2 regions of the Shewanella sp. 553 genome follow, and region 2 is predicted to be linked to the other one. Evidence: predicted binding sites of a transcription regulator. Region 2 holds the regulator's gene; the other holds the start of a gene.

Region 1 (15,943 bases), 1.5 Mb from region 2:
CGCTCACCGCTAAAGCGTGCAATAAGCTCCTCTTCACTGCACAACAACTTAAAACGGTATTCGGCGTAATAGCTAAAAGCGGGTTTGATCACCGCAAGCATCTCTAAATACACCAATAAGGTTTTTAAGCTTAACAGGCGCACATTAGATTGCATTGAGAGAGTATTGAGCATCACTTCCCATTGTGACGACTGTTGTTTGGTTTGGACGATTTCATGTAACACGTAAGCAATACCTTGTTTATCGGGCGTATCCCCATACACAAAGTTTTGTAACACATTGAGGTTATCGGTGTTGGCAAGGACTAAGCAGTCCGATGGTAAGCCATCGCGTCCGGCTCGTCCTATCTCTTGAGCATAGTTTTCTATCGATTTAGGCAGATCATAATGCACTACAAATCGTATATCTTGTTTATCGACCCCCATACCAAAGGCGATGGTCGCCACAATGATCGGGCAATTTCCGGCCATAAAATCACGTTGTATGGCTTGACGAACATCGCTCTCCATACCCGCATGATAAGCCTTAGCCGCTATATTGGCGCGATTAAGTGCACTGGCCACCTGCTCAGCACTTTGCTGTAAGGTGACATAGACAATGCCGTGCTGAGCCTGACGAGGTCGTAGCCAGTCAATCAATGTCGCTAGCTTATCTTTGCCGCTCACCCCTTTCACATTAAGGTGTAAATTAGCACGATAAAATCCGGTTAGCGCAATATCACCACGGGGAATGTTAAATTTAGCCCCCATATCCTCAATCACTTGTGGTGTGGCTGTTGCCGTTAACAACAAGGTTTGAGGAATGCCAAGATCATGTTGGTATTGAGGTAGTTTTAAATAATCGGGCCTAAAATTGTGCCCCCACTCTGAAATACAGTGGGCTTCATCGACCACCAGCAATGAGATGGGCACATTAGCGATAAATTGCCGAAAGCGTTCATTGTTAAACCGCTCAACAGAGATCATTAAAATCTTAATCTGCCCTTGGCGGATCCCTGCCATAACCGCTTGGGTTTGTTCATGGGTTTGGGTGGAGTCAATACTTGCAGCCGCGATGCCTTTTTGATGCAAAAAAGCCAGTTGATCTTGGATCAAGGCCAATAAAGGTGACACCACAATGGTTAAATGCGGTAACGCTAACGCGGGTAATTGATAGCATAAAGACTTACCCGAGCCTGTGGGGAAAATAGCCGCTGCACTGCGACCAGCCATAATGGTTTCAACCACTTGCTGCTGACCTGGGCGAAACGTAGCGAAACCAAAATACTGTTGTAAAAGTTGCTGCACAATAAAAGCCTATGACTGAGAAGCCCTAAAGGAGGCCAGTCTGCCTAGCCTATCTTGAATTGGCAAGTATCGCTGCGTATATCAATAAGAACCCGCTAAGGGGTCAGTGCAAACTTAGCCACTATGGGGTTGTGATCTGACGCCTTAGTCTTAAATGACTCGGCTTCAAGTAACGTTAAGCCGCGGTAATAAAGGTGATCCAACGGTAAGCCAAAGACTCTGTGCCTATGATCAATATGATACTTAGCTTCTTTCAATTTAAGCCGCTCAGTAAGCTGAGCGACAACGCGTAACCGCCCCTCTCGCCAAGTATTAAAGTCACCGGCAAGCACCACCGGCCCTTGGTGTAGCGCTACTTTTTTAATGATCTGCTCCCACTGAGCTTGGTAAGTATCAAGGCGCCAATCAAAATTCACCCCATGTAAATTAATCACCAATAAAGATTGATCATTCGACAGCCGATATTGAGCAATTAAGGTCGATTTAGCAAAGCGGATAAGCGGTTCTCGGGCTTGAAAAGCACAGGCTTCATAGGCCGATTGCCAAGAGAGGTTCATCACTCCCATGGGCACATTCAACCACTTAAACCCTTTTGCCATCACTACATGTTGTTGCTGTTGTTGTAAATAGCCGGCAAAACGCCGCGTTAAACGCGCCTCTTGTAATAGTACTAACTCGCTTTGAGACGTCAGTTGTTGCAACACAGCCTGCCATTGCGGTTTTTGTTGTTTATAAATATTCCATACCGCGATATTGAGTAAGCCCTCTCTGTCTAATGCCTCTGACGAAGCGGCATGCTGGCATTGTGACACAAACATCGGCTCAACTTGGCTCATCATCACCTCGGCACTTCCATTAAGCTGCTGCACGACAACAACATAACACAATGGCAATAGAAGCATTATGGCCCCTAAGCCTACTTTTACTCGTGTTGAAACCAATCACTTTCCTTACTTAAGCCTATAATTCACTCGAATTTGTGTGTATAGCTACGTTTTATTATGATTAATCAGTACAATCAAGCATAGCGTGCTCCATTACAACAACCAAGGCTAAGTGCCACACAATTATGGAAAATTTTTATCAAATACTGACCATTGCGGGTGTACTGCTCTATTGGTTAACACTGGGAGCGGTGGCTGTACGTGTAGTGATTAAACGCCGCACCATTGGGGTGTCATTTTCTTGGTTACTGGTTATCTACTTTCTTCCCTTTATCGGTATTGTTGCTTACATGCTGTTTGGCGAGTTGCACTTAGGGAAATCAAGGGCCAGCCGGTCTAAGGCGATGTTTAGGCCCTACGGCCAGTGGTTTGCCAAACTGTACCAGCATCCTCAACACCAACCACACTGTCAAAGTCACTACGGTGTTTCGATTAGTAAATTGTGTGACAGCCAACTGGCTATTCCCTCTCTAAGCGGCAACAACCTGTTGCTACAACATACGCCAGAGCAGATCTTAAACTCAATCATTGCCGATATCGATGCCGCCCAACAGAGCGTCATCATGGAGTTTTATATTTGGCATCCAGGTGGTAAAGCCGACAATGTGGCCCAAGCCCTGATCAGCGCAGCCCTTAGAGGAGTGAAGATAAAGCTGCTGCTTGATGCTGCCGGTAGCCGCCAATTTTTCAAATCCAAATGGCCAAGTCAACTACGCAGTCATGGCATTCAAGTCGTCGGCGCATTAGCTGTGAGTCCACTGAGAATGTTCTTTCGGCGTCTGGATTTACGTCTGCATCGAAAAATTGTGGTTATCGATAATACCATTGCTTATACCGGCTCAATGAACCTCATCGATCCGCAATACTTTAAGCAAACTCAAGGTGTGGGCCAATGGATTGATGTCATGGTACGTATCACAGGGCCCGTGGTGCCAGTTGTCAGCGCAGTGAGCGCGTGGGACTGGGAAGTGGAAACCAACCAGCGCGAGTTGCCTCAGCAACCTATTGATGGGCATTTATTGCCCTGTTCAACCTCTCTGGTACAAGTGATCCCATCGGGGCCGGGGATGCCAGAAGAGGTGATCCATCAAGTGTTGCTGCAAAGTCTTTATGAAGCTCGACGCAAAATTGTTATCACCACCCCCTACTTTGTGCCCAGTGAAAACTTACTCGACGCATTGGCTACCGCCGCTCACCGCGGCGTCGATGTGAATATTATCATTCCACGTAAAAACGACTCCACCATGGTGAAATGGGCCAGTCGCTCTTTCTTTGGTGAGTTGCTTAAAGCGGGGGTTAAAATTCATCGATTTCATGGCGGTCTACTACACACCAAATCGGTAATGATCGATGATGAACACTGCCTTATCGGCACAGTTAACATGGATATGCGCAGTTTATGGCTTAATTTTGAACTCACGCTTGCTGTTGATGATGTCGTTTTTGCCGCTAAATTAGCCCAATTACAACAGCAATATATTGATAATGCTGAGCAGCTCAATTTAACTCGCTGGCAAAATAGAGCGCTTTATAAACGCTTTATTGAACACCTATTTTATCTGTTTAGTCCCTTGTTATGATATGGGGGCGTTACATCCATTATCCGATGAATAGCCTAGCTAAGAACCTTTAAAAATGCTCATATCTGCACTTTCATTAGTTAATTTCAGGCAAAAAAATACCTGCTCATAGCAGGTATTTTTAACAGTAAAACTAATAAGAATTTAGTTTTGTTTTCTGACAAACTGCGATTTCAACATCATTTGACCATTGCCATCAACTTTACAGTCGATATCGTGATCACCATCGACGAAACGATTAATGACAGCTTTAGTACCGACTTTAAGTACCAGTGAAGAGCCTTTCACTTTAAGATCTTTGATCAACGTGACCTTATCACCTTCGGCCAATAGGTTACCCACAGCATCTTTTAAGATGATGGCATCTGGATCAACGATCTCTTCGTTGGGATTCCATTCATTCGCACACTCAGGGCAGATCAATAGCGTGCCATCTGAATACGCATAAGGAGACTCACATTTTGGGCATGGTGGGATTATATCGCTCATCACTAATTCTCTTTAATTTACAAAATATAACAGTCAAAGCTTTATCTATAGCAATAATCGCCTCGCATACATGATGCCTTTGACGTTCGCTCTGACCAAAAATGATAATAGTATTATAATAAAATTATCATGTTTCAGCTAGCCAACTTTGGTGACAATGCTGTAAAACTAAATTAGCTTCTCACTTTGGGATTATGAATCGGCTTTTGTTGACCATAGCTCACATCATACTGCTCAAGGTAGCCACGAATAAGCTGGCGCACCACTTGCGATGGGGTTAAATCTTGAGACGCGCAAAGCTGCTCAAAAGCTTGTTTCTTGGCGGGATCGAGTAATACGGTAAATCGCGCTGTTTTATTTTCCATTGAGAGTAGACCTACACCTAAACATTATCATCTGATTATAATCAATCCCCCCTTGAATGCCTACCATTGCAATAAGTTGACTCTAAAAAGACAACTATTCAGACGAGTTAATCAGTAATGTATATTGACATCGCGTCTACAAGCTTGAATGACCGATTCAGATAGATCGGAGGCACTAAAAGAGCTAGGTGTGGCTAGGGAGCCAATAGGTCGATAGCGAGCAGAACAGGAAGATATTCGAACAAGAAAAGGTAAAGAGAAAGTGGTGAAAATTACGAAAAGGCACCAAACAAAAACGGGAACCAGTAAGTTACTGATTCCCGTTCTTTTAATTTGGCGGTGAGAGAGGGAGTCGAACCCTCGATACGTTACCGTATACACACTTTCCAGGCGTGCTCCTTCGGCCACTCGGACATCTCACCGTATCATCAACTTTATCGGATCCTTAGGATTCGATGCGGCTAACGGAGCGACACTTTACGCAAATCACTAAACAGGGTCAAGCAATAAAACAACAGCGTCAAGCATTTGCATAATAGTTCACCAGTTCCCCTATTTCCCTGTCCTATTCTGGTCAGGCTCTGGTTAAAATATCTAAGATCTGTTCTGTAGGGCACAAAATGATGCATATGCAAATCATCAGATGAAAACCTAAATCGCCCGCCCTACTCACTAGCAAGTGAGTTACTTAAATTTACTTACGAGTTGTGACATCGCACTGACATCGTTAAGTAAGGCTTCATTAAGTTGACTGAGCTTATCGGATACATCATGGGTGTTACGATAAATCTCACTTATCTTCATCGCATTTTGATTCACCTCTTCAGAGACTGCCGACTGTTGATGTGTTGCCGCGGCGATCTGTTCGTTCATGCTATCGATGACACTGACCTCACGCACAATACGCACTAATTCTTCACCTGCGCGGCGAGACTCCACAACACTGGTTTCAGCTCGCGCCTTGCCCGCTTCCATCGTTTTTACCGCTAGGCGAGCGCCTCGCTCTAGGCGCTCTGTCATGCTGCGAATATCTTCTGTCGAACTCTGTGCCCGTTGAGCCAGACTTCTGACTTCATCGGCCACCACAGCAAACCCACGGCCCATCTCACCAGCACGAGCCGCTTCAATAGCGGCATTAAGTGCCAATAAATTGGTTTGCTCGGCGATGCCACTGATCACGCTAAGCACATCGACAATCCCTTTAATATCTTTATCAAGGTGATTAATGGCGAGCGCCGCTTCATCAATTTCAATCGCCAACTGATTGATAGACTGAGCCGTACGTTCCACCTCCTGACTACCCTCTTGGGCTTCTTTATTGGCTTTTGCAGACGCTTCTGATGCTTGCACCGCATTTTGAGCAATCTCTTGCACCGTGGCACTCATCTGCGTCATTGCAGAAGCAACTTGATCCACTTCACTATGACCTTGAGTGACATCTTCGCGCATATTACGCGCGTAGCCCTCCATCTCTTGACAAGCATCGAGCAAGCCTTTGGTATTAGTGCGCACCGAACCGATAACCGTATCAAAATCAGCCATCATATGGTTAAACGCTTGCCCCAACTGCGCAATCTCATCACGTCCAACAATATCGACCCTTACGCTCAAGTCAAAATGTTGCTGCGATTCGGTCACTTTATTATATAGGCTGCGTAGTGAGCCATGTAGATAACGGCCAATAAGCAATGACAACAAAATCACGATTAAACCAGAGGTCAGCATCAACACGATGGCGCTGATCATCAAGGTGGTGGCTTGAGTCAAAGCACTACGAGTATCGGCAAGCAGATCGCTAGATAAACGCTGTTCAAATTGCCGAAGGGCTTCTATTCTCGCGGTCGACTTGGCAAACCATTGAGGTGAGCTGTTGGCTTGTAATTGCTGTGGGTCTTGGCTAAATGCAATGCTACGTAACTGGTTAACCTCGGTAAATACTGAAGAGTTAGCAAGTTGTTGATACGCCATTTTAACTTTAGGTGTCGCCAATGCCAAAAAGCGCTCTTTATAAGTATTTTGCTCTGATACTAGTGTCGCAAATTTAAGAAACATATTGGGCTTAAAACTGGGGTTACCAAACGTGGCACTCAATACGGCTCGTTCGATACCAGCACGCTCCTTCATCTGCAAATAGGCAGCGAAACTAGCAGATTGAATGGCAATAGCGCGGCTATCCCCCTGCTGACTGGCGTGGTCGACAATCGCTAATAATGCCGTATTGAGGTCGCTATAATACTGCACCTCCTCTGCCACACTAATGGTCTGTTGATCGATACGGCGGCGCACCTCATCGAGTTGACTCAGCATACTGTTAACGCTGTTCATCTGAGTTGCAAAATCAGGTGGGATCGCATGGTTTAAGGTAAAGGATCTAAATGTATCAACTTGTTGATCGCTTAGCTGACGTTGACTAGGCAACTTATCGGCAAATGCTTGACCTTTTGATCCAAGAAATCCGGCGCTCATGCCGCGCTCTTTTTGCAATTCATGGACTAAATTACTGTTCACTTGTGAAAACTCAGCCAGAGTTTCTATTTGACTCAGTCCTTGTTGCATTTGATATTGACCATAAACAACATATAGGCCAAAAAATAATGCCCCAAGGATAGGCGGCACGATAACAAGTAACAGTTTATTTTTAATTGAAAGATTGCTTACCCATTGCATATTCATGATTGGTTATCCCTAACGCCGCATATTTTAAGCCATAGTATTAACATCTGATTAAGACACTCCGTAATATGATCCACTGGATCGCTGCATGAGGTCTTGGTTTATAAACACTAGCACACAATCCAAATGTAATGAAAATGCTAACAAAACATAGGCTAAAGCCAACCCAATGAGACAGTGTTACTTAACCCTTCAGTATTGAAGTGCAATGCGCCTCTGTTCTAGCACTGCGCGGCATTAGAACAAATTCAGGCATAAAAAAAGCGCCTTTAAAGGCGCTTTTTTTGCTTAATATCAAGTTTACTTAACTGTTGGATAATTTACAGCCTTATTGACCACTTTTCAGCTGCTCCATGGCGGTGTTAGGCATTACCTTTAATTTGCATATTTAACGTTTTGGCAAAGTTGAGCATTCTGTCTAAAGGCAACAACGCCCTTTGACGCAAGGACTCATCGACAAATATCTCATGTTGTGCGCTGTCACTGTCACTTAACGCTGCCTCAATGGCTTGTAGGCCGTTCATCGCCATCCATGGGCAATGGGCACAACTTCGGCACGTTGCTCCGTTACCACCAGTGGGCGCCTCGATTAATGTCTTGTTAGGTGCAGCTTGCTGCATCTTATAGAAAATGCCTTTATCGGTTGCCACTATAAAGGTGTCGTTATCCATTGATTGTGCAGCTTTAATCAACTGGCTGGTTGAGCCCACTGCATCGGCTAACTCGACCACACTGGCGGGTGACTCAGGATGAACTAACACGGCTGCATTTGGATGCAGTGCTTTAAGCTCACGCAAGGCCTTGGCCTTAAATTCGTCATGGACAATACACTCACCTTGCCACATCAACATCTCGGCGCCAGTTTGCTTGGCAATGTAACTGCCTAAGTGTCTGTCTGGGCCCCAGATGATTTTTTTACCTTCGCTATCTAGATGCTCGACAATTTCCAGTGCAATACTAGATGTGACCACCCAATCGGCGCGGGCTTTGACCGCTGCAGACGTATTGGCATAAACCACTACGGTATGATCGGGATGAGCATCGCAAAAAGCACTGAAGGTTTCGATGGGACAACCAACATCCAATGAGCAAGTTGCATCAAGGGTGGGCATTAAGACGGTTTTTTCTGGGCTCAAGATTTTTGAGGTTTCGCCCATAAATTTAACCCCAGCTACAATCAATGTCTTAGCTGGATGATCGCGCCCAAATCGCGCCATTTCAAGTGAGTCAGATACACAACCGCCAGTCTCCTCGGCTAATGCCTGGATCTCTGGGTCGGTATAGTAATGGGCTACTAACACCGCGTCCTTTTCTTTTAAAAGCTGCTTAATACGCGCCTTATAATGCTGTTTTTGCTCATCATTTAGCGGAATAGGTTTAGCGGGAAATGGATATTGAATGTTTGCAATACTTGGAGCTAACTGACTCATGCTTAAACCAAAAGTAGTGGATTAATTTGCGTTATTATACTTAATTCGGGCCAAAGATTAATAGCATTAAAAAAAAAGAGCGCTAGGCGCTCTTTTTCAAAAAAACCTTTTGTTAATGCATGGCCAGCAGCATCTCTTGAGGCTGCTCAAGATACTGTTTCCACAAGTTACAGAAGCGCGCAATCGTACCGCCATCGATAACGCGATGATCACCCGACCAACTGACTTGCATGATCCTACGGGCCTCCACCTCGCCCTGCGCATTAAAGCGCGGCAACGTTTGCAGTTTACCCAGCGCCACAATCGCTACCTCAGGTTTATTAATAATAGGCGTTGCGACGGTGCCGCCTAATGCACCAATATTAGAGATAGAAATGGTGCCACCTTTAAGATCCTGCGGGCTCACCCTGCCACTTCTCGCATCTTTAGTTAACCGAGTGATCTCACTGGCCACGTCAAGAATCGATTTAAGCTGCACATCTTTCACATTAGGCACCAATAAACCCACTTTCGAGTCGACCGCCATGCCTATATTGTGCGAAGCAAAGAAAGTCTGCTCGGTGCAGTCGTCATTCACGCGGCTATTAATATCGGGGAATTGACTTAAGGCCAGCGACATCGCTTTCATAAAAAACGGCATCATAGTGAGTTTTAACTCATCGCTAGAATAACGCTGCTTCAACGATTCGCGCAGGGCAACTAACTCAGTTAAGTCTAACTCTTCACAATAGGTGAAATGCGGTATGGTCGATACCGACTCCATCATCATCTTCGCCATCACGGCGCGAACGCCACGAATAGGTTCGACTCGCTCAGGTAGATGGCTCACAGGTGTGGCGATCTGCTCGGCGCTGCTGGCAGCTTTAGCCGCTTTGGCTTTAACCGCTTCGCCACCACGATAACGCTCGACATCTTCTTTATAGACGCGGCCATGTTTGCCTGTACCAGGCACTTTGGCTAAATCAATATCATAACTGCGCGCCAAACGTCTTACCGCTGGGCTGGCGAGTGCTTTACCATTGCTTGGTAATGTCCCCTCGACGTCTAAGGTGTCATTATCTGTCGCCGCATTATGAGCACTAGCGGCATGCGATGGCGACATAGCTTGAACTGCAGGCGCCGACTCCACCTCCACTTCGATAGCAAATAGCGGTGAATGCACTTGAGCCAGTTTGGCCTTTGCGATAATGCAGTTTGACAACCTTGCCACTTTTTATGGCTGGAATTTGCACCAGTGCTTTGTCGGTCATGACATCGGCAATGGGTTGGTCTTCAACCACCATGTCGCCTTCTTTGACTAACCAATCCACTAATTCACATTCGACAATCCCCTCGCCAATATCAGGCAGTAAAAACTCTTCAATGGCGGTGCCCACTGCGCTTGTGCTGGCATTATCTTGCGATGAATTATTTTGAACGTTAGCTGAGTTAACGGCCGCTTCCTCCGATGATTCAGTCTCAGCAATATCATCCAGCTCCACCGAGTAGAGTGGTGCATGCACTTTCGCGACATCGCCTTTTTTGTAATGAAGTTTTTTGATAATACCTGCATGGGGTGCGGGAATTTGCACTAAGGCTTTGTCGGTCATGACATCGGCAATGGGTTGGTCTTCAACCACCATGTCGCCTTCGCTTACCAACCATTCGACCAGTTCGCACTCAACGACCCCTTCACCTATATCGGGTAAAATAAATTCTTTAATCATGCCTGCGCTCCTAATATTTCATCGATGCTTTGATCGCTTCAAACGTTTTGAGCGCATCTGGCATATATTCTTTTTCGTGCACCAAGGGGTAAGGCGTATCTAGGCCACACACTCGGCTAATAGGAGATTCAAGATACAAGAAACACTCTTCTTGAATCGTGGCAGCAATTTCACCAGCGAAACCACCGGTTAATGGCGCTTCGTGATTGATGAGCAAGCGACCGGTTTTCTTAACTGACGCCGCGACGGTCTCAACATCCCATGGGGCAAGTGTACGTAAATCGATGATTTCGCATGAAATGCCCTTTTTGGCTGCCATCGAAGCTGCATTTTCGATGATCTCCATCTGCGCCCCCCAAGCCAGTAAGGTGATATCGGTGCCCTCTTTAACCACTTCAGCTTTACCTAGCTCTATCTCATAGGCGCCTTCAGGGACTTCACCGACACTGGCGCGGTACAAGCGTTTAGGCTCGAAAAACACCACAGGGTTGTTGTCGCGAATAGACGCTAATAATAACCCTTTAGCCTGATAGGCATTTCGTGGCACAACCACTTTTAAGCCTGCGGTTTGAGTGAAATAAGCTTCAGGTGATTGCGAATGATAATGACCACCAGCGATACCTCCGCCATAAGGAGTGCGGTAAGTGATGCCACCGACGTTGAATTCGTTACCACTGCGATACCTAAACTTGGCCGACTCGTTGACGATTTGGTCAATGGCAGGAAAGATATAATCGGCAAACTGAATTTCGGCAATCGCGGTCATGCCGTTTGAGGCTAAACCGTTAGCAAAACCGGCAATGCCTTGCTCGGTCAGTGGGGTGTTAAAACAGCGATCGCGGCCAAATTTTTCCTGTAAGCCTGAGGTGGCACGAAATACGCCACCAAAGTGGCCTACATCTTCACCAAACAATACCGTTTTTTCGTCGGTTTCCATTGCAATGGTTAAGGCATCATTGATGGCTTGTAACATATTGATCTTTGCCACGATTTAGACTCTCCCTGCGCTATTTGGATAGGACTCTGGATATTTTTTAATATGTTGTTTAAGATTTTTGAGTTGCTGTTCGAGACGCGGCGTTGGCGTGTCATACACATCGGTTATCAGTTCATCTATGGTCACGACAGGCAGCTTTTCAGCCACTTTAACCGAGGCTAACACCTCTTGACGATATTTGTCATACAGTGCGCTGTCATCGCTTTCGGTTAGCCAACCTTTATTGATCATCCACAATTTAAAACGCTGCACGGGATCATGCTGTTGCCACTTCGCCTCTTCCTCTTTGGAGCGATAGCCAGAGGGATCATCAGACGATGAATGTGCGCCTAAGCGATAGGTCATCGCTTCAATGAGTACTGGCGCATTATGCTCTAGCGCATAGGCTCTGGCTTGCTGGGTAGCGGCAAGCACAGCTAACATGTCGTTACCATCTACGCGTATGGTGTGCATACCATAGCCCACCCCTCGGCTAGCAATACCATTGCCGGCAAACTGCTCACTGGTCGGCGTTGAGATGGCATAGCCGTTGTTACGACAGAAAAAAATCGTCGGCGACTTGAGCACGGCGGCCATATTCAATCCGGCGTGAAAATCTCCTTCAGAGGCGGCACCTTCACCGAAATAACAGATAGCAACATTACGTTTACCCTGCATTTTAAGGCTATAACCGACCCCAGTGGCTTGTGGTATTTGCGTCGCCAGTGGCGATGAAATGGTTTGATAATGTAAGGCACTGCTACCATAGTGAATCGGCATTTGACGGCCTTTGCCCAGATCTTTTTCATTACTGAACATCTGGTTCATAAACTGCTCGGTGGTAAATCCACGGTAACGCAGCGCGGCATGCTCACGGTATTGCGCTAAGATAACATCTTCATCATCGAGCGCCGCGACGCTGCCAACGATAGAGGCTTCTTCACCGGTGCAAGTCATGTAGAAGCTGATGCGGCCCTGACGCTGTGCACCTAACATACGTTCGTCGAGTACTCGGGTGAATACGCACGTGTCATGAATTTTTTCAGCTAAGGCTTGGTCAATCACAGGTAATACCGCTTCTTCAAACGTGGTGCCGTCTGCTTGAAGGATCTTTAACATCGGGATTGACAGCGAATCCTTATCAAGAAAGCTGACCCTATGGACAGTTTCTGTTGTGCTCTTAGTGTTGCTCATACTATTCTCTTATCAGCTGAGTTTTCTTGTTATTTATTTGCCAGCGATTAAGCGTAACACTTAATCACTGGCCATTATTATGCTTCACACGTGAGGTTTAAATTACGTTAACGTAAACTACCTATCAAGCCCAACATGTTTAAAGGGGATAACTAGCATCTAACATTGATGTATATATAGCTTTACAATCCTTAGCGCGCTAAGGCTTTAGTCAACCCGATAATCCGCTGCGGGCACCAAACAGAGCACCGTTCTTTGCCCAACGGGCACATTGGCATTAGGAAACACGATAGACTCGAATGCAGCATCGACCTTAACCTCTGCCCCCCCCTCTTTAGCTAACACATAACCTTTAGGAAACGCGGTAAAGTTCTCCACGTCATTGGCAAACGTAAACTCAAAATCATCATAACCCTTATTGATAGAGCGATTAACTTGATAGAGGTTTAGCTGGCTAGGATCGAATGCAGGTAATGCCAAAGGCTCACCTTTAATTAATTGAATTAGCATTGTTTTGAGCGCAATAAAGCGTGTCATATCATTTTGGCCCATCGGCATAACCTTGCCAAGTTCGATAGTAAACGCATGGGCTTGATAATTATGAGCAGAAAAATAACTAAAGGTGGTGGTTGGCTCATGGTGAAATAACACTGTTTTAATACCACAAGCGGCTAAAAACATCAGTTGTTCACCACTATAAGGCGCACCTTGACGGTAGGGATAAATGGCAAATTTTTCATGCTTGGAGCCGCGAATAGCGGTGTGTAGGTCGTAGTGATATCGCGGCGAGTTAGGCTGACCGCCAGTAAAGAAGCGATCGACATAACGTTCAAGCTTCTTGGCTCTCACACGCTCGGCGTTGATGAGTCCTTGCCCACTGGAGTGCGCCCCACTAAAAAGCCGGTTAAGGTTTTCTTCGACAAAACGGGTGCCATTTAAAATAGCCGCAGGGTTACCAATTAAAAAGAGTAACCTTTGCTGCGTGATGATTTGACCGCTGAGCAACTGAGTGATCAGCGTGTTACACAGTTCAATGGGCGCGGTTTCATTACCGTGTATGGCACTGGACAATACAATATTTTTGACTGGTGCATCGCCGCAAGATAAAGGCTCAAATGCAATCACGCCGGTATCCCAAACATGTACGCGGGTATGTTCACCTATGGTAAAGGTCAACGGCTCTGGGATAGATTTTGGATTTGCGAGGGTAAATTGCAAAAAGTCATTCGACAGATTTAGTGCTTGTGGCACACAAAACTCCTTACATTATTCATACCTTACAGATCATGTTGATCTGCTGTAATAGGCATGACTCCTTGGATTTATTAGTATTATGTTTATCAAGGGCTGATAGTACCATTTAACGGATCAGACAGCCATTTGTCACCACATAATAACTCAGTAACCGATAAATTAAGCTTGCATTCTCATTCAAGCCACCACACAATAAAGCCATCTAGACGTCTATTTTAGTTGTAAGGTGATGCTAAGCGCTTCATCCTCTACCGGTGAATAGGCATATCAATTAAAAGTCATGAGGTGTACAAATGGCTATAGCCACATTTGGTGCTGGTTGTTTTTGGGGTGTTGAGTACTTTTTCAGACAAATTGAAGGGGTGACAGCAGCAAGCTGTGGTTATATGGGCGGTGACGATAAGCGCACCACTTACGAGCAAGTCAAACAAGGTAATAGCGGTCACGCTGAAGTGGTTCAAGTTGAATATGACGAACACCAAGTTAGTTACCAACAACTGTTAGCCGTATTTTGGTCTAATCACAACCCGACCATGCTCAACATGCAAGGCGGTGACATAGGCCATCAATATCGCAGCGCGATCTTTTTTTACGATCAGCAGCAAAAAGCGGCCGCTGAGCAATCGAAACTTGCCTTAGCGCGAAGCGGAAAATGGGGGGAGCGCCAAATTGTCACAGAAATCGTGCCAGCGATGCCGTTTCACCGCGCCGAAGAGTATCACCAAAACTACTTAGAAAAGAATAAGCTACCCAGTTGTCACTTGACCTATTAAGTAGCCGTTAATCGCAGTATTTAGCCTGCTCTGCTATTCTTAGAGCCACTTTCAGTAAGTTACTCTTGATCGGAGCAGCGAGATAGTACGTTTGTTTTATCCAAAAAAAGCGGCTGCTAACCTATTAGGTTATTAGCCGCTTTTTGGTCTCATCTGTAAGGCAATTCAATCAGTTATCCATCATGGCCATTTATGTAACGGCCTAACCTGTACTGCAGCCTACCTAATGTTAGGATCACGCGGGCTAACTAAGCCTTAGTTGCGCCCTGCACCAGCAAAAGCTAGAGCAGAGTTATCACTAGGCCGTTATTTTGGCAATGATGGTTTGCTCTGCCGGTAACAAGGCTTGCATCGATGCACGCGCCTTAACCCGTAAATATAAGGCACTCAAATATGGCCAGCGCGCCGCATCTATCGTCTCACCAGCGTGCTCCATATTCACCATCTGACAACTGAAAGCCAGATCGGCTAAGGTGAGCTTTCCCGCGACAAAATAATCATTACCCGCTAACTGCTGTTCGAGGTAATCGAAATGGCTCGGTAATTTTTCTGTCAGCGTTAATTGCACAGCGGCTTCGTCACACTCTTTACCCATGCTTTTTTGGATAATGCGTTGTGAAAAAACGCTAAAGGTGGTTAATGGTGCCAGCTCATCATCGGCATATTTAGCTAACCAGCGCACTCGCGCATTTTGCTCGGCATTGTCGCCGAGCAAGCTTGTTGCTTGCGGATATTGCTCTTCAAGGTATTGGCAGATCACACTCGAATCTGCCAAGGTGAAATCACCATCTTTAATAGCAGGAATACGGTTAAGCGGGCTTATCTCTTTATACCAAGACGGCTGATCAAACGGCGAAATTATCTCTAATTGATAATCCAGCGCCTTTTCGGCCAAGCACAAACATACTTTACGCACAAAAGGCGACAGCGGCACACCATAGACTATCAGACTCATCGTAAACCCTCAGTTAATTTAGAATTAGTTAATTTAAAAACGAGCCATGCTATACACCTTAAGCTACGAACACAAGGCCCAGTAATCACATCGGCTTCACCACTAAAATAACAAACAGCCATATCTTTTGGTGCATCTTCAAATTGGATGGGAGAAGCCTTAATCCTAAACCGTATAACGCCGCATTAAAGTGTAAGAGCCCCCCACAAAGGTACGGCAAACGGCACGGCTACAACAATAATAAAAGGTCTTAGGTACACGTTTGAGTTTAGCCAGAGAGCGGCATAAAACCTCCTGATTTCATGCTCAATCAAAGCT
Region 2 (15,943 bases):
CTACCGACGTGGCGGCACGTGGTCTTGACGTTGAACGTATTGGTCACGTTGTAAACTACGATATCCCATACGATACCGAAGCCTATGTTCACCGTATTGGTCGTACTGGCCGTGCTGGTCGTACAGGTATGGCAATTCTGTTTGTGACGCACAGAGAAATGCGTATGCTACGTACCATTGAGCGCGCGACTAAGAGCCGTATCTCGCCAATGGACGTGCCTAGCCCAGAGACTGTGACCGAGCGTCGTCTTTCTCGTTTAGGTGAGCAGATTTCTGAAGTCATTGCTAAAGATTCTTTAGACTTCATGAAAGGCGCTGTTGCACAACTATGTCAAGAGTTAGAAGTCGATACTGATGTACTTGCAGCGGCGTTACTACAGCAAGTTCAGAAAGATCGTCCATTGCAGCTACCTAATATCAACGAACGTCAACGCGACAGTCGTGATGAGCGTAGCAGTCGTGAACGCGGTGAACGCGGTGATCGTGCTCCTCGCGAACGTACCCGTCGTGATTCACGCCCAACGCCAAGCAATCTAGGAACGGCTGATACCTTAAAGGATCATCCAGACGTTAAGATGTGCCGCTATGTTATCGACGTGGGTCGTGACCATGGTGTTGGTGTCGGTAACATTGTTGGTGCTGTGGCTAACGAAGCCAACATCGACAGTCGTTATATTGGACAAATCCAACTATTTGATTCAATGACCGCCATCGACTTGCCAGACGGCATGCCAAAAGATGTATTACAACATCTGAAGAAGGTGCGTGTATGTGGTAAGCCACTTAACATCCGTGAAGCCGGCACCGAACTGCCAGCAAGCGCGGGTGATGACAGCCGTCCACCACGTCGTCGTAAGCCAGCAGGCGACCGTAAACCACACCGTAAGGGTGGTAAAGACAACGCCTAATTAGGCCGAGTCCGGCTCACTTAAAGCCACCATGTGTTGACATAACCTAGCGTGGCTAAATAAGAGAGTTACCTCATCGCAAACGCGACAAAAAAGGAGCCTAATGGCTCCTTTTTTACGTTTCCCTAATAAGATTTATGTTGCTGAGATTGACTCAGCGTTACCAGAAAGCACTGAGCATACAAACCGCAATGTCGCTATCCAAGCGCGCCTTTATCTATATCAATCTATGCGTTTCAATCCAGCCTGCTGCTCTGCCATTAATGCGGCGGCGCAGACTTGGCAAATACACGCATCGCAGCGAACATTAACGGTTAATGATGCCTTTGGCACAAACGCCTGCCGCTGACACCAACAAGAGGCGCTGGGCTGCTGGTTGGCGATAGCACACTGATTTAATTGCTGGCATAGGGGGCAGTTTATCGCTGCACCTAATATCAAGTTTGACTCAGCAGTCGCAACCGCTTTGTTGTGTGTCATACCTCATCATCCCCAATAAAAAAGGAGTGTCAGCAACCAAGCTAACACCCCTTAATTCAGATTATTATACGGCAATCGCAGAGCCTATTAACGCCTAAGATTACTGTTTATCAGGATTCACGGGGTAAGATTGGCTACCTAAAACTGCGCCACCATCAACCGATTGACCATAATAACCTTGGTGCTTATGGTATTGCTTCTGTAGCGCTTCAACATCCCCCTTAAAGCGTGGATCTTGTGGGCGATCTTTCGAATTAATGTAAGCTGCAACATCCCAAGCTTGTTGGTTTGTCAGCTGAATACTCTTACCAAATGGCATATTCTCGTAAATGAAGTTCGCTGCAGTATTGACCCTGTGCATGCCTGCGCCCCAGTTAAAGCTCTGTGGCCCCCACAATGGCGGTAAGCTATAAACACCCGCAATAGCAAGCCCTTGGCCATCATCACCATGACAGGCTTGACAATGCGCTTGGTAAACCGTAGCTCCGCGCTCAGGAGAATAGGCTAACTCAGGCTTTTCAATCGGTGGAAAACCACGACCAGGAAGCTTTGCCAACTCATCGATATTCATCGCAGCTTTAACCGCCGCGGGCAGAGCAAAGTCTTCACGCTTGCCGCCTTTGAGCAACTCTGCATCGCTCAATTCTGGCACTTCGCCCGTCACTTGATATTGATCCATCAAGCCGCTCATGGCCAACCAGTAGGAATAAGCAGATAACGCCACTAACTCGTCACTGCCATCTGCCGGTGCTTTCCCGTTCATCGAGTAGGTAAAGCAACCTTGAATACGTTCTTGATAGCTGTTGACCTTATCGTTTTTCTTACGATAAGCAGGGTAAGCCATATAGGCAGCCCATAGCGGTGATGCATTGGGTTTACGCCCTGCATCCATATGGCAGTTAGAGCAGTTCAGCTCGTTACCGACATATTTACCACGTAACTGCTGAGTATTAACAAACAGCTGATAACCCTGTTTAACTTTATCGCCAAATGCCCCTTGAGGTATGGCACTCATCTCTCTTGGCGTTAAATAAACCGTATCATCTGACTTTGGCTTGACTTGTAATTCAGCCTGTTTGTCAGGTAACTCAGCGGCAATAACTAGGCTTGGCACACAGAGTCCAATCAACGCTATCAAAGCACTGCGTAGCGATTTAACATGATTCATGGTCAGACTCCCTATTTGATCTCGGCAAAATACTTGGCTAACGCATCAATCTCTTCTGCGGTTAGCTTATTTGCAATGGTCCCCATCATTGCATCTACATCACCCTTGCGAGTGCCCGCTTGCCAAGCAAGTAACTGGGTCTTGATATAGCTTGCCTGCTGACCAGCAAGACGTGGGAACTGGCCCCCACCTATGCCAGACGGACCATGACAGGTGACACATGCTGGGATCATTCTGTCCCAGTCACCTTGATACACTAATTCTTGGGTTGGGTCGCTGTACACTGCGGCTTCACCGCGAAGGTGAACACTGACTTCAGGCACTTCTTGAGATGAGAAATAGTCCGCGACAGGCTTAATTGCATCACCTTGGAGCACCATAGACATAGGCGTCATGCTGGCATTTTGGCGTTGGCCTGTTTGGAACAACTTGATCTGCTGAGTGATATATTCAGCAGATAGCCCTGCTAATCTTGGGCCTAATGGCTCAACACCTTGCCCTGTTGGGCCATGACATGACGCACACAATTGTGCTGATGGCGGCATCGCCATTGGCTCTGCCAATAAAGGCATCGACAATAACAACAAAGCCGAACCTAACGTTATCGATCTCATAATATCCTCCCGATTATAACTGCCCTTAATGATAGAGGGATTCGAACGAATAAGGTAATGGATTTCATCAAAAAAATTATAAAAGCTCCCCGAAAAACAAAAACGCATCCGTTCAATAACAGGATGCGTTCAAACATAACGATGGCAACACAACCTAGACTTATTGCCCTGGACGAACCCCTAAAGTATGGCAAATCGCATAAGTTAGCTCGGCACGGTTCAAGGTGTAAAAATGAAAATCTTTAACTCCTTCTCGCGATAACACTTTCACCATATCAATGGCCACATTAGCACCTACCATTTGTCGTGTCGCAGGGTCGTCATCTAAGCCTTCAAATTGGTTATGTAACCAGCGGGGAATCGACACATTGGTCATGCCAGCAAAGCGTTTAAGTTGCTTAAAGTTGGTAACAGGTAAGATGCCTGGAATAATTTCAACATCAATACCCGCGGCCACGCAACGATCACGAAAACGTAAGTAGGACTCGACATCGAAGAAAAACTGCGTGATAGCACGGTTGGCCCCTGCATCAATTTTCTTTTTTAAATTAATCAGATCCGCTTGCGCATTGGTCGCATCAGGATGGCCTTCTGGATAAGCCGCTACCGAGATATCAAAATCGGCCACCGAACGTAATAGGCGCACCAAATCATTAGCAAATCGAGTGGGCTTGGCACTGCCCTCGGGTAAATCGCCACGCAGTGCCACTATGTCACGCACTCCGGAATGCCAATAATGCTTGGCCAGCTCAACTAGCTCTTCATCACTGGCATCCACTAAGGTCAGGTGCGGCGCAGCCACCAGATCGGTTTCTTTCTGAATGCGTTCAATCACCCCGTGGGTACGATCACGTACGCCGGAATTAGCGCCATAGGTTACCGAGACAAACTTAGGCTTTAACGGTTCGAGACGCCTGATTGAGTTCCACAAGATCTGTTCCATCTCAGGGGTGGCTGGCGGGAAGAATTCAAACGAGACGTTAATGTCACCATTAAGCTCAGACAAGCTTTGGTTTAATGAGTTTGCATGTTGCGCGTGGTGAAAAGCCATCTTTATTCCCTCAGACGTTCGACGATAGTACTTAGACGTTTGGACGTCTATATGTCTACATACTAGAGAAACTCAGTTCTAAGTCAAGCGTAAAAGTTAACCAAAATTAAAATAGTCTATTCGCCTCTACAACAAACCGATTACAGCATGAGCGACATGAGCATCAAGCCATTGTTACATAAAATGTATTACCTGCTTACCGACAAGGTGTTGCCGATATAACTACCGGCTGGATAACAGAAATTTTCCAAGAAAAAGCGAATAATGTGGCATTGAGATGAAGTATTAGATGCACTATATAGCGGCATTATCGACAAAAAAAGCGGCCCAAGTGCTAACTTGGGCCGCTTAAGGTATGACGTCTGAGAAGAGGTTACTCTTGCAATAGATCGCGGCAGATCTGCGCCAGATCCGATTGCACCGCAGCAGCGGTGACTTCACGGCCGGCACCTGGACCACGAATAATCAAAGGATTATCTTGATAAAAGTGACTACGAATCACAAACACATTATCACCGGGCGTTAAGTTAGCATAAGGATCGTTGCGATCCACCCACTCAATCCCGACCAGCGCTGCAAGTTGACCGTCACTGTGTTGCAAGGAAGCCACATAGCGCAACACTTTATTTTGCTCCGCAGCCGCTTGATATTGACGTAGCATCTCAGCATCGAGCTCACTGATACGCTCGATAAATTCAGCCAACGGGAGCTGCGCAAGATGCGGCGGCACTAAAGAGTGCAGCGCAATATCATCAAGCTCAATATCATGGCCTATCTCTCGCGCTAAGATAAGCAATTTACGCTGCATATCTCGCCCCGACAGATCGTCACGCGGATCGGGCTCTGTCAGCCCAAGCGCCTTAGCCTGCAGCACCAATTCAGAGAAGGGTTTAGTACCATCGAAATGTTCAAACAACCAGCATAAGGTGCCGGAAAAAATCCCCCCCACCGCTTCGATGGCGTCGCCACTGTTATGTAAATCATTTAGGGCATGTTGCACGGGTAATCCCGCACCACAACTGGCATTGTAGCGCCAAAAAAGTCGACGATTATCCAGCTGCTGTTTTAATTCTTGATAAAAAGGTAAAGGCCCACTGCCAGCCAGCTTATTGGCGCTAACCATATGAATACCACGGGCAAAAAATGCTGGATACTGCAACGCTAAATCGGCGCTAGCACTGATATCTAACGCGATAAGTTCATCACATTCAACATGGCGTAATCGTTCAAACAGGTGGCTGTAATCCCAAGGGGTTGCTTGCTCATTAAATTGCTGCTGCCAGTGATTAAGATCGATATCGGTCTCGCTTAATAGCGCCAGCTTGGAACTCAGTAATCCCACCAACTCGAGACTGACCTCAAGCTCCTTGTTTAATACCGGTCTCGCCCGCTTAAACAGCTCAATCCACGCATCACCAATATTACCAATACCCAGCAGTAATACTCCGATACGTTTACGCGGGCCAGCGCAGCGACGATGTACCTTTTGCGTCAATAGGCTCACCTGCCCCTTAGGGACCAAAGTGACCAAACTTAGGCCATCGTTACACAATGGGTGAGCATCGCGGCTTAATAGACGTGAAAAACCCCGGCGATAAAGTGCAGCATCGGCACTGACCAACGCCACTAAGCCTAAGTCTTGTCGCACCTCTAATGCATCGATCCCCAGTGCTTGAGTATTGACTTCAAATATCGCCCGCGCTTGTTTTTCACTCTCGTGGGTAAAGGCCAGCTCTGCAAGGCCAGACGCCGATGACCAGTAGGCCAAGGGAGCCAGTCCTGCCTTAGCAAAACACTCTAATAATTGAGGCAGCTCGGCATTAAAGCTTAAGCTAAACAACGACACGCTAGGTAGACTAGTAACGACGGGCGCGCTAGCCGATAAGCTCTTAGGCGCAATAAGCGTAAAATCGGTATGGGGCGCATAACTCGAGCGCACCGCTAGGCTCACGTTAGTGTCAAACAGTGGCTGTAAGGTACGGTTATGCAGTACCGGCGAACCAAGATGGGCTAAGCGATTAGCCTCAGTTAATGACATGCTTTTGAGCAGGCGTGCATCGTTAATGCGATTGGGATCGGCATTAAACACCCCTTCCACATCGGTCCAAATGGTCACCCGTTCAATATTGGCGAGGCTGGCCAGCAAGGTGGCGCTAAAGTCTGAACCATTACGGCCCAGCAACAGGGTATCGCCCTTATCATTAGCACAGATAAAACCGGTGATCACTAGGCGTTCATTAGGGTGAGCATTCAGCATCGCCTGCACTTTTTGCTTTGATTGCCCTATGCGAATTTGCGGTACCGCCCCTTCATCGGCCACTAATAAAGTGCGCGCATCCACATCGACTGCCCCGACGCCTGATTCACGCAGCAGCGCGGCAAGTAAACGCGATGACCAGCGCTCGCCAAAACTAACCACTTGATTGCGTTGGTAATCCGTTAAATCGGCAAGAGAAAGTAATGTGCTGAGTTGGGATTTATCGGTCGATAGACGCTCGCGCAAGCTGCGCGCCTGTTCGTTAGATAACAGTTGCTCGATCAGATTTTGCTGGTAACTGATCAACACTTGCAACTCTTCTTGCCACAACAGACCGGACTCGGTTAGCTCAAGTAATTTATATAAAAAATTAGTACTCTTGCCCGCAGCAGAAACCACGATGAGATCATCGCTATGGCCATGGGTGAGTAATATATGAGCGACACGGCGGTAACAATCTGCATCCGCTAAACTAGAACCGCCAAATTTATGCAAATGACATCGTGTCATTTTTTGCTCCTCAATACCTTTAACAACTTACCGCGATAGCCGCATCTAAACCCGCTTGAATATCTGCCACCAGATCGTCACCATCTTCAATCCCAACAGATAAACGAATAAGGGTATCTTTCACCCCTGCCTCTAAACGAGCCGCTGGCTCCATCGCTCTGTGGGTCATGGTAGCAGGAACCGCCACTAAGCTCTCTACTCCACCCAAGCTTTCGGCTAAAGAGAAGTATTCTAACGCATTTAAAAAGGCAATAAGCTCTGCTTCGCCACCTTTTAACTCAAAACTGAGCATGGCACCAAAACCTTTTTGCTGTTTTAACGCGATCTCATGGCCTGGATGGTCCGCCAAACCAGGATAATAGACCTTATCAACGGCGCGATGACGGGTTAGCAAAGCCAACACCTGCTGTGCGTTGGCTTGATGCTGACGCATTCTCACCGCAATTGTTCTTAAGCCGCGTAGGGTCAAATAGCTATCGAAGGCTGAGCCGGTTAACCCTAAGGTATTAGACCACCAATGTAACAGCTCACCCACTTCAGCATCTTTAGCGACAACCGCGCCGCCGACCACATCGCTATGCCCGTTGATATATTTAGTCGTTGAGTGGATCACTATGTCAGCGCCGAGCAACAGAGGTTGTTGCAAGATAGGCGATAAAAAGGTGTTATCGACTACCACTAGCGCCCCCACTTCATGGCTCTGGCTCGCAATCGCTGCGATATCGACCACGCGCAGTAATGGGTTCGAAGGGGTTTCTAACCAGACCATTTTAGGTTGGCGAGCAATAACGTCTGCCAAAGCAGCGGCATTCGTTTGGTCAACCACTGCCAGTTTAAATGCCCCTTTCTTGGCGAGGTGGGTAAATAGTCGATAGCTGCCGCCATAGCAATCGTGCGGCACCACGAGTAGATCATCGGGCCCCAGTAAATTGGTTACTAAGGTGATGGCCGCCATGCCAGTGCATGTCACTATGCCTGCCGCCCCACGTTCCAGCTCCGCTATGGCGTCAGCCAAAATACAGCGAGTCGGATTACCCGAGCGGCTATAATCAAAATCTCTCGGTTGTTGATGGCCATCAAAGGAGTAATTGGTCGACAAATAGATGGGCGGTACAACGGCACCATATTGGGTATCGGATTCTATCCCCCCACGCACAGCTGCCGTGGCTAATTTACGCTCAGTCATCTTTTACTCCTAAAGTTAAATCGGCGGCAGTCATCTATACTTTATAGATGTCTGGACGTCTAAATGTACCTAAGGCAAGCGGTAGCGTCAACATATTTAGACGTTTAGACGTCCAAACATGTAGAAATCTATTTGCAATTAACAAAAATTAGAGGCAATAATTTGACTGTACCCGGTAAGGGTATAAAATCTGCCCCGAATTTGAGAATTAACAGGTGAGTCAATGACTGAGTGGAATGGCGATTATATCAGCCCCTATGCTGAACATGGTAAGAAGAATGAGCAAGTGAAAAAAATCACTGTCTCTATTCCCCTCAAGGTGCTTAAGATTTTAACCGACGAACGCACTCGTCGTCAGGTGAATAACTTACGCCACGCTACAAACAGCGAATTGCTTTGTGAAGCTTTTTTGCATGCTTATACTGGCCAACCTTTACCCCATGATGATGACTTGTCAAAAGACAAACCCGACAGTATTCCAGCCGAAGTGAAAAAGCTGATGACTGAGATGGGCATCGAATGGGAAGACGTCGAGTAAATCGACTTTACCTATCCTGTTTTGCTAAAGAGGGATCGCACTGCGATCCCTCCTCTTTATCACGTCTAAACACACTGCAACCCCTGGTGGTATAGTGCCTGAACTTATGATTGATCCCATGATCCTTGGCCTAGCGTCGCTGATCATCTTTATTGGCGCCCTAACCCAAAGCCTGATCGGTTTTGGCTTAGCCGTTGTCGCCTCGCCGTTACTCTATCTCGTCGACCCAAGCCTAGTGCCCGCACCTGTCATTATGATGGGCTTTTCTATCGCCTTACTCACCCTGCAAAGAGAGAGGCGCGCACTGGAATTTAACGGCTTACAATATGCTTTACTGGGGCGTATCCCTGGCGGAATATTAGGCGCAACCTTATTATTGCTAGCACCACAACCAGTATTGGGATTAGCCATTGCAATCATTGTGGCTCTAGCCGTGGTTCTGAGCCTATTGAAGCTACGTCTCCCCATAAATCGCAGTAATCTTTTTATGGCGGGCATATTGTCGGGGATCTTTGGTAATATCGCCGCCATTGGTGGACCGCCAATGGCTATTTTACTCTCGGGAAAAGACGCCAAACAGTTTCGCGCAGCCTTGTCAGCCTTCTTCATCTTTAGCTCAATGATCGCCTTAATCATTTTGGCTTTCAGTGGATTACTCACACTGCGTCATCTGTATCTTTCACTGCTATTGCTACCATCGGTCCTGCTAGGCTTTGTAGTTGCTAATCGTATTGTCGGCGGCATCGACAAACAAAAAACCCAACGCCTTACCCTGATATTGTGCAGTGCAAGTGCGCTGATCTTAGCGGTAAAATCGATTATAGAACTAACGTAACGACCTCAAATAGGTGTCCGTAAAAGGGAATAAAAATCAGCAAACAAGATAATCACTAAAAATGATATGAGGTTCGGATCACGCCCCCAATGGCATCATCACTGCCAAACAGCCCGGTTAAGTCCAGATTAAAGGTGCGACCAATACTAAAGCCTGTACCAACCGAATACAGGTCGATTGCGGTATTGTTTAAATTGTGGCGATAACCCACACGTAGCGCCAACCAATCCGTGGTTTTTAGCTCCCCTGCGAAGCGCCAATATTGTGTACTAACCACTTCATCGAAACCTTGATGAGCATTCAAATCGATATCACTTGTTAGGGTAAGTGCAGCCCAATCATAAGCCACCCCAGCAGTATATAAAGGCTCAACTCGATAAGTAAATTGCCGCCCTAATGACTCTACACTCTGTTGTTTTGAGTCGATTAAATTGCGTCCAGACAAGCCAACGGTTAGCCCATTAAAAGGCTTAATTACCACACCAACATCAAGATTAAATACCGTATCATCATTACGATAGGGAGAATCATTACCACTATCAAAAGTCACGTTATTCGCATTAACTACATAATTGTAAGTGTCGATACGCTGTATTTTGGGCGAGAGCCCAACCGCTATTGGCATGTTGACAATTGATAGAGGAAAACTCAATACAACGCCAACATCAGACACTCCCCCCGACACCAACGCCCCGAGAGAGCCTAACTCTGAAACATTTGCAGAATTGTTAACATCAAAATGGTCTAAATTGCTTTGAATCGCATCTGCAACACCTACCGCCTCGATATAAGTCTTATGAAACAGTGTCATTGGCATCTGCACCGTCGGCAAGACAATCGATGTACCTTGTGTCGCAGAGGTTCTCTCTGCTTGCGGCGATGCAATCCCCCGCGCCTCTTTAGTCGCATCTAACACTGACAAGGCAGGATGATTGAAGAGATCTCCATGTTGATGACTTACGGCAACGTGTGAACTGTTTAAAGCAGAGTTATGTACACCATCATATTGCTGCTCGGCAAAGGAAAACCTAGTGAGACTCATCAGCGTGATTAACACTATTATGCTAAGGCACTTCATTCCCTTTTCTCCCCCCTCCGAATAATGGTCATTTTAAGCGTGTTGAAAGATTAGTACGCTCGATTGTTAAAGATAGTTCATTTCTTAAGTGCTAGATGATATGGCAAGTAAAAATACTGATATTTAGCCCGTATTTAACCTTTACTCCCCCAGCCTCTGCTGCGTAAATATGCTCGATAATCCACTATGGCTGATAAGATCAAAATACTGCCCATCGCGACGTATTTCCCAAAAATAACGCCCCCTTTCGACGACAATCACAGCGTTAGCGATAACAAGTTCATTAACATTACAGCCATTATTTAGCAGATGTTTAACTACAAAAGTGTGATTCACCTCCACCAGTAATTGATAGCCAACACCTCATCCCTGCAAAAACAGCAAACAATAAAAGGCTTTTAATACAAAAACTTAAATCACATCAATTAGATTAATATCAATGATATTTTTATCAATTAGATTTTTATTGTAAAGGTGATCAACCTCAAACTCACATCTCGACTCCTTTAGTAAACTTTTTAACAACAAACACCCGCTTTGTTTAATAAAAAATCACCACGGGTGGTGATTAAGGAAAGATGATGAAAAACATAGTAAAAATTGCAACGTGCATCATGCTCACATTCTCGTTAGGCGCCCAAGTTTATGCCGTAGATGGCGGTAACCCGAAAAAAGGTAAACACCTCTACAAGAAAGAGTGTAAAGCCTGCCATAGCAAAGGCGATGCGGGCGGTGAAATCACTCCGATGAGTAAAACCATGAGCCAGTGGGATCGCTATTTTAAACGTGATCAACACAAGGTTAAGCCTGAGGTTTTTGAGCAACTCTCCGAAAAAGACCGCTTGGATATTCAGCAGTTTCTTTATGACCATGCGGCAGATTCCGATCAACCACAGACTTGCGGTTAAGACTCACTAAGCCCATCTACTGCGCACCTCGCGCGACGGAGAGACAAAGATGCGTACACTACTATCGATTTTAATTGCCAATGCATTAGCCTTTTCTGGCGGCGCGTACAGTGCCGTTCAAGAACAACAAAAGCTGGCAGACTTAAAACAGCAACTAGCTGAGCTATCAGAAGAAATTGACGATATTAATAGCCGCGTAGACAAAAATGAGCGCCACACAGCACTGGATAGAATCCAACTCACAGGAGATTTTCGTACCAAGGCTCATTCATTGCATTATCAAAATGTCACTTGGAACCCTGCCATCAAAGTTGACTTCAATGATTTTGGCCAAAAAGCCATGTCTGGCACCTTTGGAATGCCAAACGATGCCAACTCGCCATTAGGCAAGATGTTAAGCGCCAACCCTGAATTAGCCAGTGCGTTCCAAAATGGCATGTTGCAGGGAGTAATGCCTTATGTGCTGGCGCCCAAATCGGTACAAGATATCGATAATGATATTTTCTATACCACCCGCCTCAGACTCAATCTAAAAGCCAAAGTATGGGACAACGTTGGCTTTTCAGCTCGATTAAGCATGTATAAAAACTGGGGGGACTCAACTGGCACCCAAGTATTTGATTCATGGCGTTCGTTCACCATGGATGGCAGTAGTAGCGGCAATACCAGCGGCGACTGGCTCAGAGTCGAGCGCGCCTACTTCGACTGGAAAAACATCGGTGGCACCAACACCTATCTTTCTATCGGTCGTCGTCCCTCAACCTACGGCCCACCCTCTCATTACAGAGAAAACGAGAAGCGCGGCGGCACCCCATCAGGTCACTTAGTCAACTTTAACTTCGATGGCGCCACCTTAGGTTACAACTTAGGCGAGATCACTGGTATTGATGGCCAAGTAGTGCGTTTCTGTTACGGCCAAGGCTTTGAGTCACAATGGGGTAATGGCGAAATGTTTGGTGATATCGTCACCAAAGACACACATCTAGGTGGTTTTAATATCGACGCCATCAACGACGGTAACCACTTCCTGCAATTTACTCTGTTTGGTGCCAAAGACATTAACGACGGCTTCAAAGGCACCATGGCTTTTCCTACTCAACTGGCAGGCATTTTTGCCCCAACCATGTACCAAGATATGCAGAAGTTTGAAAACTTCAACTTTCAAACCCGGGTACAACCTAGTGGGGTGATTGGTGACATGTATTTAGGGGGGGTCGGTTACGCCTATGAAAGCGATGAGGATATGAAGCTATTCGCCTCTTTTGGCTGGACACGAGCCGAAGGCAACGGCAATGCCGGTATGTTTGGCGGCATGTTAAGTGATGCGGTATTTGAAGCACAGCTCAACGCCGACGGCAGCGAAATTATCATGATGCCAGACGCCGCCGATAGCGCCGACACTAAAGATGGGTACGGCGTTTATGTCGGCATCCAAATTCCGGCGCCTTACGGTAAGTTAGGTCTGGAATATAACTATGGCTCTAAATACTGGACTCCGTTTACTCAAGCGCAAGACGATCCTATTGGCAGTAAGCTTGCCACCCGTGGTCATGTTGCCGAAGCCTACTACATGTTTGATATCAACCCACGTATGTTTATCAAACTGGCAGGGCTGTATTACGACTATGAATACACAGGTAGCGGTACCCCTGTTGGCGCGCCGCAAAAAATTGATGATGTCATTGAAGGCGGCGCTTATTCGATGCTGCCTGTGGTCGACACCGCCTTTGACATCAATGCCTCGTTAACAGTCAACTTCTAAACTTAGACTATCCCCCGGCTCACGCCGGGGGTAGGGATCACCCTATGAAACATCCACGCTTTTTAATCTCGATAATGGCCATGGGTCTATTGGGACTGGCCAGCGCCAATGCCGCAGACAATCCCCATAAAGACGCCATTGAAGGCCCCTTTACCCAAGGGACACAAGTCACGGCACAATGTGTTGAATGTCATGAAGATCATGCTAAAGACTTTATGAAATCATCCCACTGGACGTGGGAATTGCAACAAGAACTTCCCGGACGCACAGTTAAACGTGGCAAAAAAAATGCCATCAATAACTTTTGCACCTCAATCTCGGGTAACGAACCCAGGTGTACTAGTTGCCATGCCGGTTATGGCTGGAAAGACGACAGCTTCGACTTCACCGACATGACCAAGGTCGACTGCTTGGTCTGTCACGACACCACAGGGACCTATATTAAAGATCCTGCCGGTGCGGGTGAAGCGCTAGCCAAGGTCAACCTTGAGCGCGTAGCGCAAAATGTCGGTATGCCAGTCCGCGATAACTGCGGTACTTGCCACTTCTATGGCGGCGGTGGAGATGCGGTTAAACATGGCGATCTCGACTCCTCCATGGCTTACCCAGATAAGGCAACCGATGTCCATATGGACAGCGATGGCAACGACTTCCAGTGCCAAACCTGCCATGCTACCGAGCAACATCAAATCAGCGGTAATGCCATGGGTGTATCACCAGGCGGCACGAATGACATTGGCTGTGAAAGCTGCCATGAAGCTGCGCCTCACAGCAATAACCGCCTTAACACCCATACCGCTAGTGTGGCTTGTCAGACATGCCATATCCCCTTCTTTGCGCGCAATGAGCCCACCAAGATGAGCTGGGATTGGTCTACTGCTGGTAGCGATCAAGAAGAAACCGTCGATGAATATGGCAAGCACACCTTTATGAAGAAAAAAGGCAGCTTCGTGTGGGCTAAGATGGTAGCTCCTGAATATGCTTGGTACAACGGCAAAGCCGATGCCTACATGGTCGGCGATAAAATGGATCCCACCAAGATAACTAAACTGACTTACCCCATAGGCGATATTACCGACGCTACCGCTAAGATCTATCCGTTCAAAGTACACAGAGGCAAACAGATCTACGATAAGAAACAAAATATCTTTGTCACGGCCAAGGTTTATGGCAAAGGCGGCTACTGGAAAGATTTCGACTGGGATAAAGCCGCCAAACTGGGTATGGAAGCTAACCAAGCATTAACCGAGCAAGGTATCACATACAGTGGCGAGCATGGCTTTGCTGAAACCGAAATGTGGTGGCGTATCAACCATATGGTATCACCATCAGCTCAAGCTCTTAAATGTAACGACTGCCACAACAAAGGCACTCGTATGGATTGGCAAGCCTTAGGTTATGACGGCGACCCGATGAAAAACAAGCAAGGAGTAAAGCACGCTAAGTAAAGTTAAAAAGCGAGTCAGTATCCCTGCAATAACTGACAATGACTCCCCCGAAAGCCGGGGAGTCATTGCTTTAACAACACGAGACACTTTTTTGATATTAGGCTAGGGCCTGTTGAGCTTTGCAGGTTAAATTTCGTTCGAGACTGAAACGTTTTAATCGAGGCGAGTGGATTGCAGCCTAGTCATCTAAGCAAAATTCACTTAACAAAGAGTAAAACGTTTTTAGCCGAACCCTTCGGGCAGCGTTTGTTGATCATTTCTACTGCGTTCTCAGCTTGTTATGTAGAATAACTACACCACAAAGCTTCTGCCTTGTATAAATCCCCAACAATTGGCTACAAAAATAACCTTGAAAGATCAACAGGCCCTTGCGATTTGCAGTCAATTTATGCCTTACCGCCAGCCGCTGTCGACTTATGTTCTGAATTCCCCCATTCGTAAATAGATAACTTTGTTCAATTTACAGCCTATAGCCATAATGCTAATGTTAATGTTAACAAAAAGTAAATACCAACTATTTTTCTGGGCTCCAGAAAGCGGCACAGGGTGGGTAACTCATGATTCAATCCTTTCGTCTATTGCTCAACAATAAGTCTTTTGTCGAGCTTTTACTATCGTCGACAATGATCAATTTGTTATCGCTAGCACTGCCATTAACCATGTTACAAATCTACGATCGCATCTTACCCAATGAAAGCTTCGGTACCGCAAGCATTTTAGCCATTGGCGTGAGTCTTGCCATTTTACTCGAATTACTCTTGCGCTATGCTCGTAGCTGGTTACTCGGTGCTTCTGCTGCAAACTTTGAACTAAAAACCACCACCCAAGTGGTAGAGCGCCTACTAAAAGCCGACTACCAACAGCTAGCTTCATTAGGTACAGGTAAAGTATTCCACGCTCTGAATAGTATTAGCACAATGCGCGAGATTTACTCAGGCCAAGCGGCTGTCGCATTAATGGATTTGCCATTTGTCTTTATCTTCCTTGCATTAGTCGCCTATATTGGTGGCCCATTAGTCTTTATTCCGCTAGTGATGTGGTTGCTTGTGGGGCTACGAGTGTGGCAAATCGGGAAACAGTTATCGGCGGCCACCAGTGAGCTGGCCACCAGCGACAATGAGCGTACGAGTTTACTCATGTTAGTGTTATCCGGACTGACGACCACTAAATCAATGGCGCTAGAATCGCGGATCACATATG

What was found. The regulator MetJ, encoded in region 2, represses methionine synthesis genes. The targets are predictions, from matches to a motif close to TAGACGTCTAGACGTCTA.
Region 1: msrA (peptide-methionine (S)-S-oxide reductase MsrA) is a predicted target of MetJ. The motif match lies at 14,093-14,110, and genes of this name have one in related genera.

Annotation. Positions count from the first base shown of each region.
Region 1 is NZ_CM181701.1:2,043,989-2,059,931, forward strand. Features, by position in the region: gene AC5YBZ_RS09190 (RecQ family ATP-dependent DNA helicase) at 1-1,286, opposite strand, end outside; gene AC5YBZ_RS09195 (endonuclease/exonuclease/phosphatase family protein) at 1,382-2,188, opposite strand; gene cls (cardiolipin synthase) at 2,356-3,810, shown strand; gene AC5YBZ_RS09205 (zinc ribbon domain-containing protein YjdM) at 3,955-4,299, opposite strand; gene AC5YBZ_RS09210 (CopG family transcriptional regulator) at 4,473-4,664, opposite strand; tRNA gene AC5YBZ_RS09215 (tRNA-Ser) at 4,999-5,086, opposite strand; gene AC5YBZ_RS09220 (methyl-accepting chemotaxis protein) at 5,349-7,337, opposite strand; gene nadA (quinolinate synthase NadA) at 7,700-8,767, opposite strand; partial or broken gene AC5YBZ_RS09230 (dihydrolipoyllysine-residue acetyltransferase) at 8,880-10,473, opposite strand; gene AC5YBZ_RS09235 (alpha-ketoacid dehydrogenase subunit beta) at 10,484-11,461, opposite strand; gene AC5YBZ_RS09240 (thiamine pyrophosphate-dependent dehydrogenase E1 component subunit alpha) at 11,465-12,643, opposite strand; gene astE (succinylglutamate desuccinylase) at 12,851-13,894, opposite strand; gene msrA (peptide-methionine (S)-S-oxide reductase MsrA) at 14,191-14,670, shown strand; gene AC5YBZ_RS09255 (glutathione S-transferase family protein) at 14,969-15,625, opposite strand.
Region 2 is NZ_CM181701.1:539,189-555,131, reverse strand. Features, by position in the region: gene AC5YBZ_RS02545 (DEAD/DEAH box helicase) at 1-908, shown strand, start outside; gene AC5YBZ_RS02540 (cysteine-rich CWC family protein) at 1,131-1,388, opposite strand; gene AC5YBZ_RS02535 (c-type cytochrome) at 1,489-2,556, opposite strand; gene AC5YBZ_RS02530 (c-type cytochrome) at 2,568-3,128, opposite strand; gene metF (methylenetetrahydrofolate reductase) at 3,331-4,221, opposite strand; gene AC5YBZ_RS02520 (bifunctional aspartate kinase/homoserine dehydrogenase II) at 4,595-6,988, opposite strand; gene metB (cystathionine gamma-synthase) at 7,008-8,174, opposite strand; gene metJ (met regulon transcriptional regulator MetJ) at 8,398-8,712, shown strand; gene AC5YBZ_RS02505 (sulfite exporter TauE/SafE family protein) at 8,819-9,547, shown strand; gene traF (conjugal transfer protein TraF) at 9,603-10,625, opposite strand; gene AC5YBZ_RS02495 (c-type cytochrome) at 11,204-11,533, shown strand; gene AC5YBZ_RS02490 (DUF3373 domain-containing protein) at 11,583-13,295, shown strand; gene AC5YBZ_RS02485 (tetrathionate reductase family octaheme c-type cytochrome) at 13,370-14,743, shown strand; gene AC5YBZ_RS02480 (ABC transporter transmembrane domain-containing protein) at 15,301-15,943, shown strand, end outside.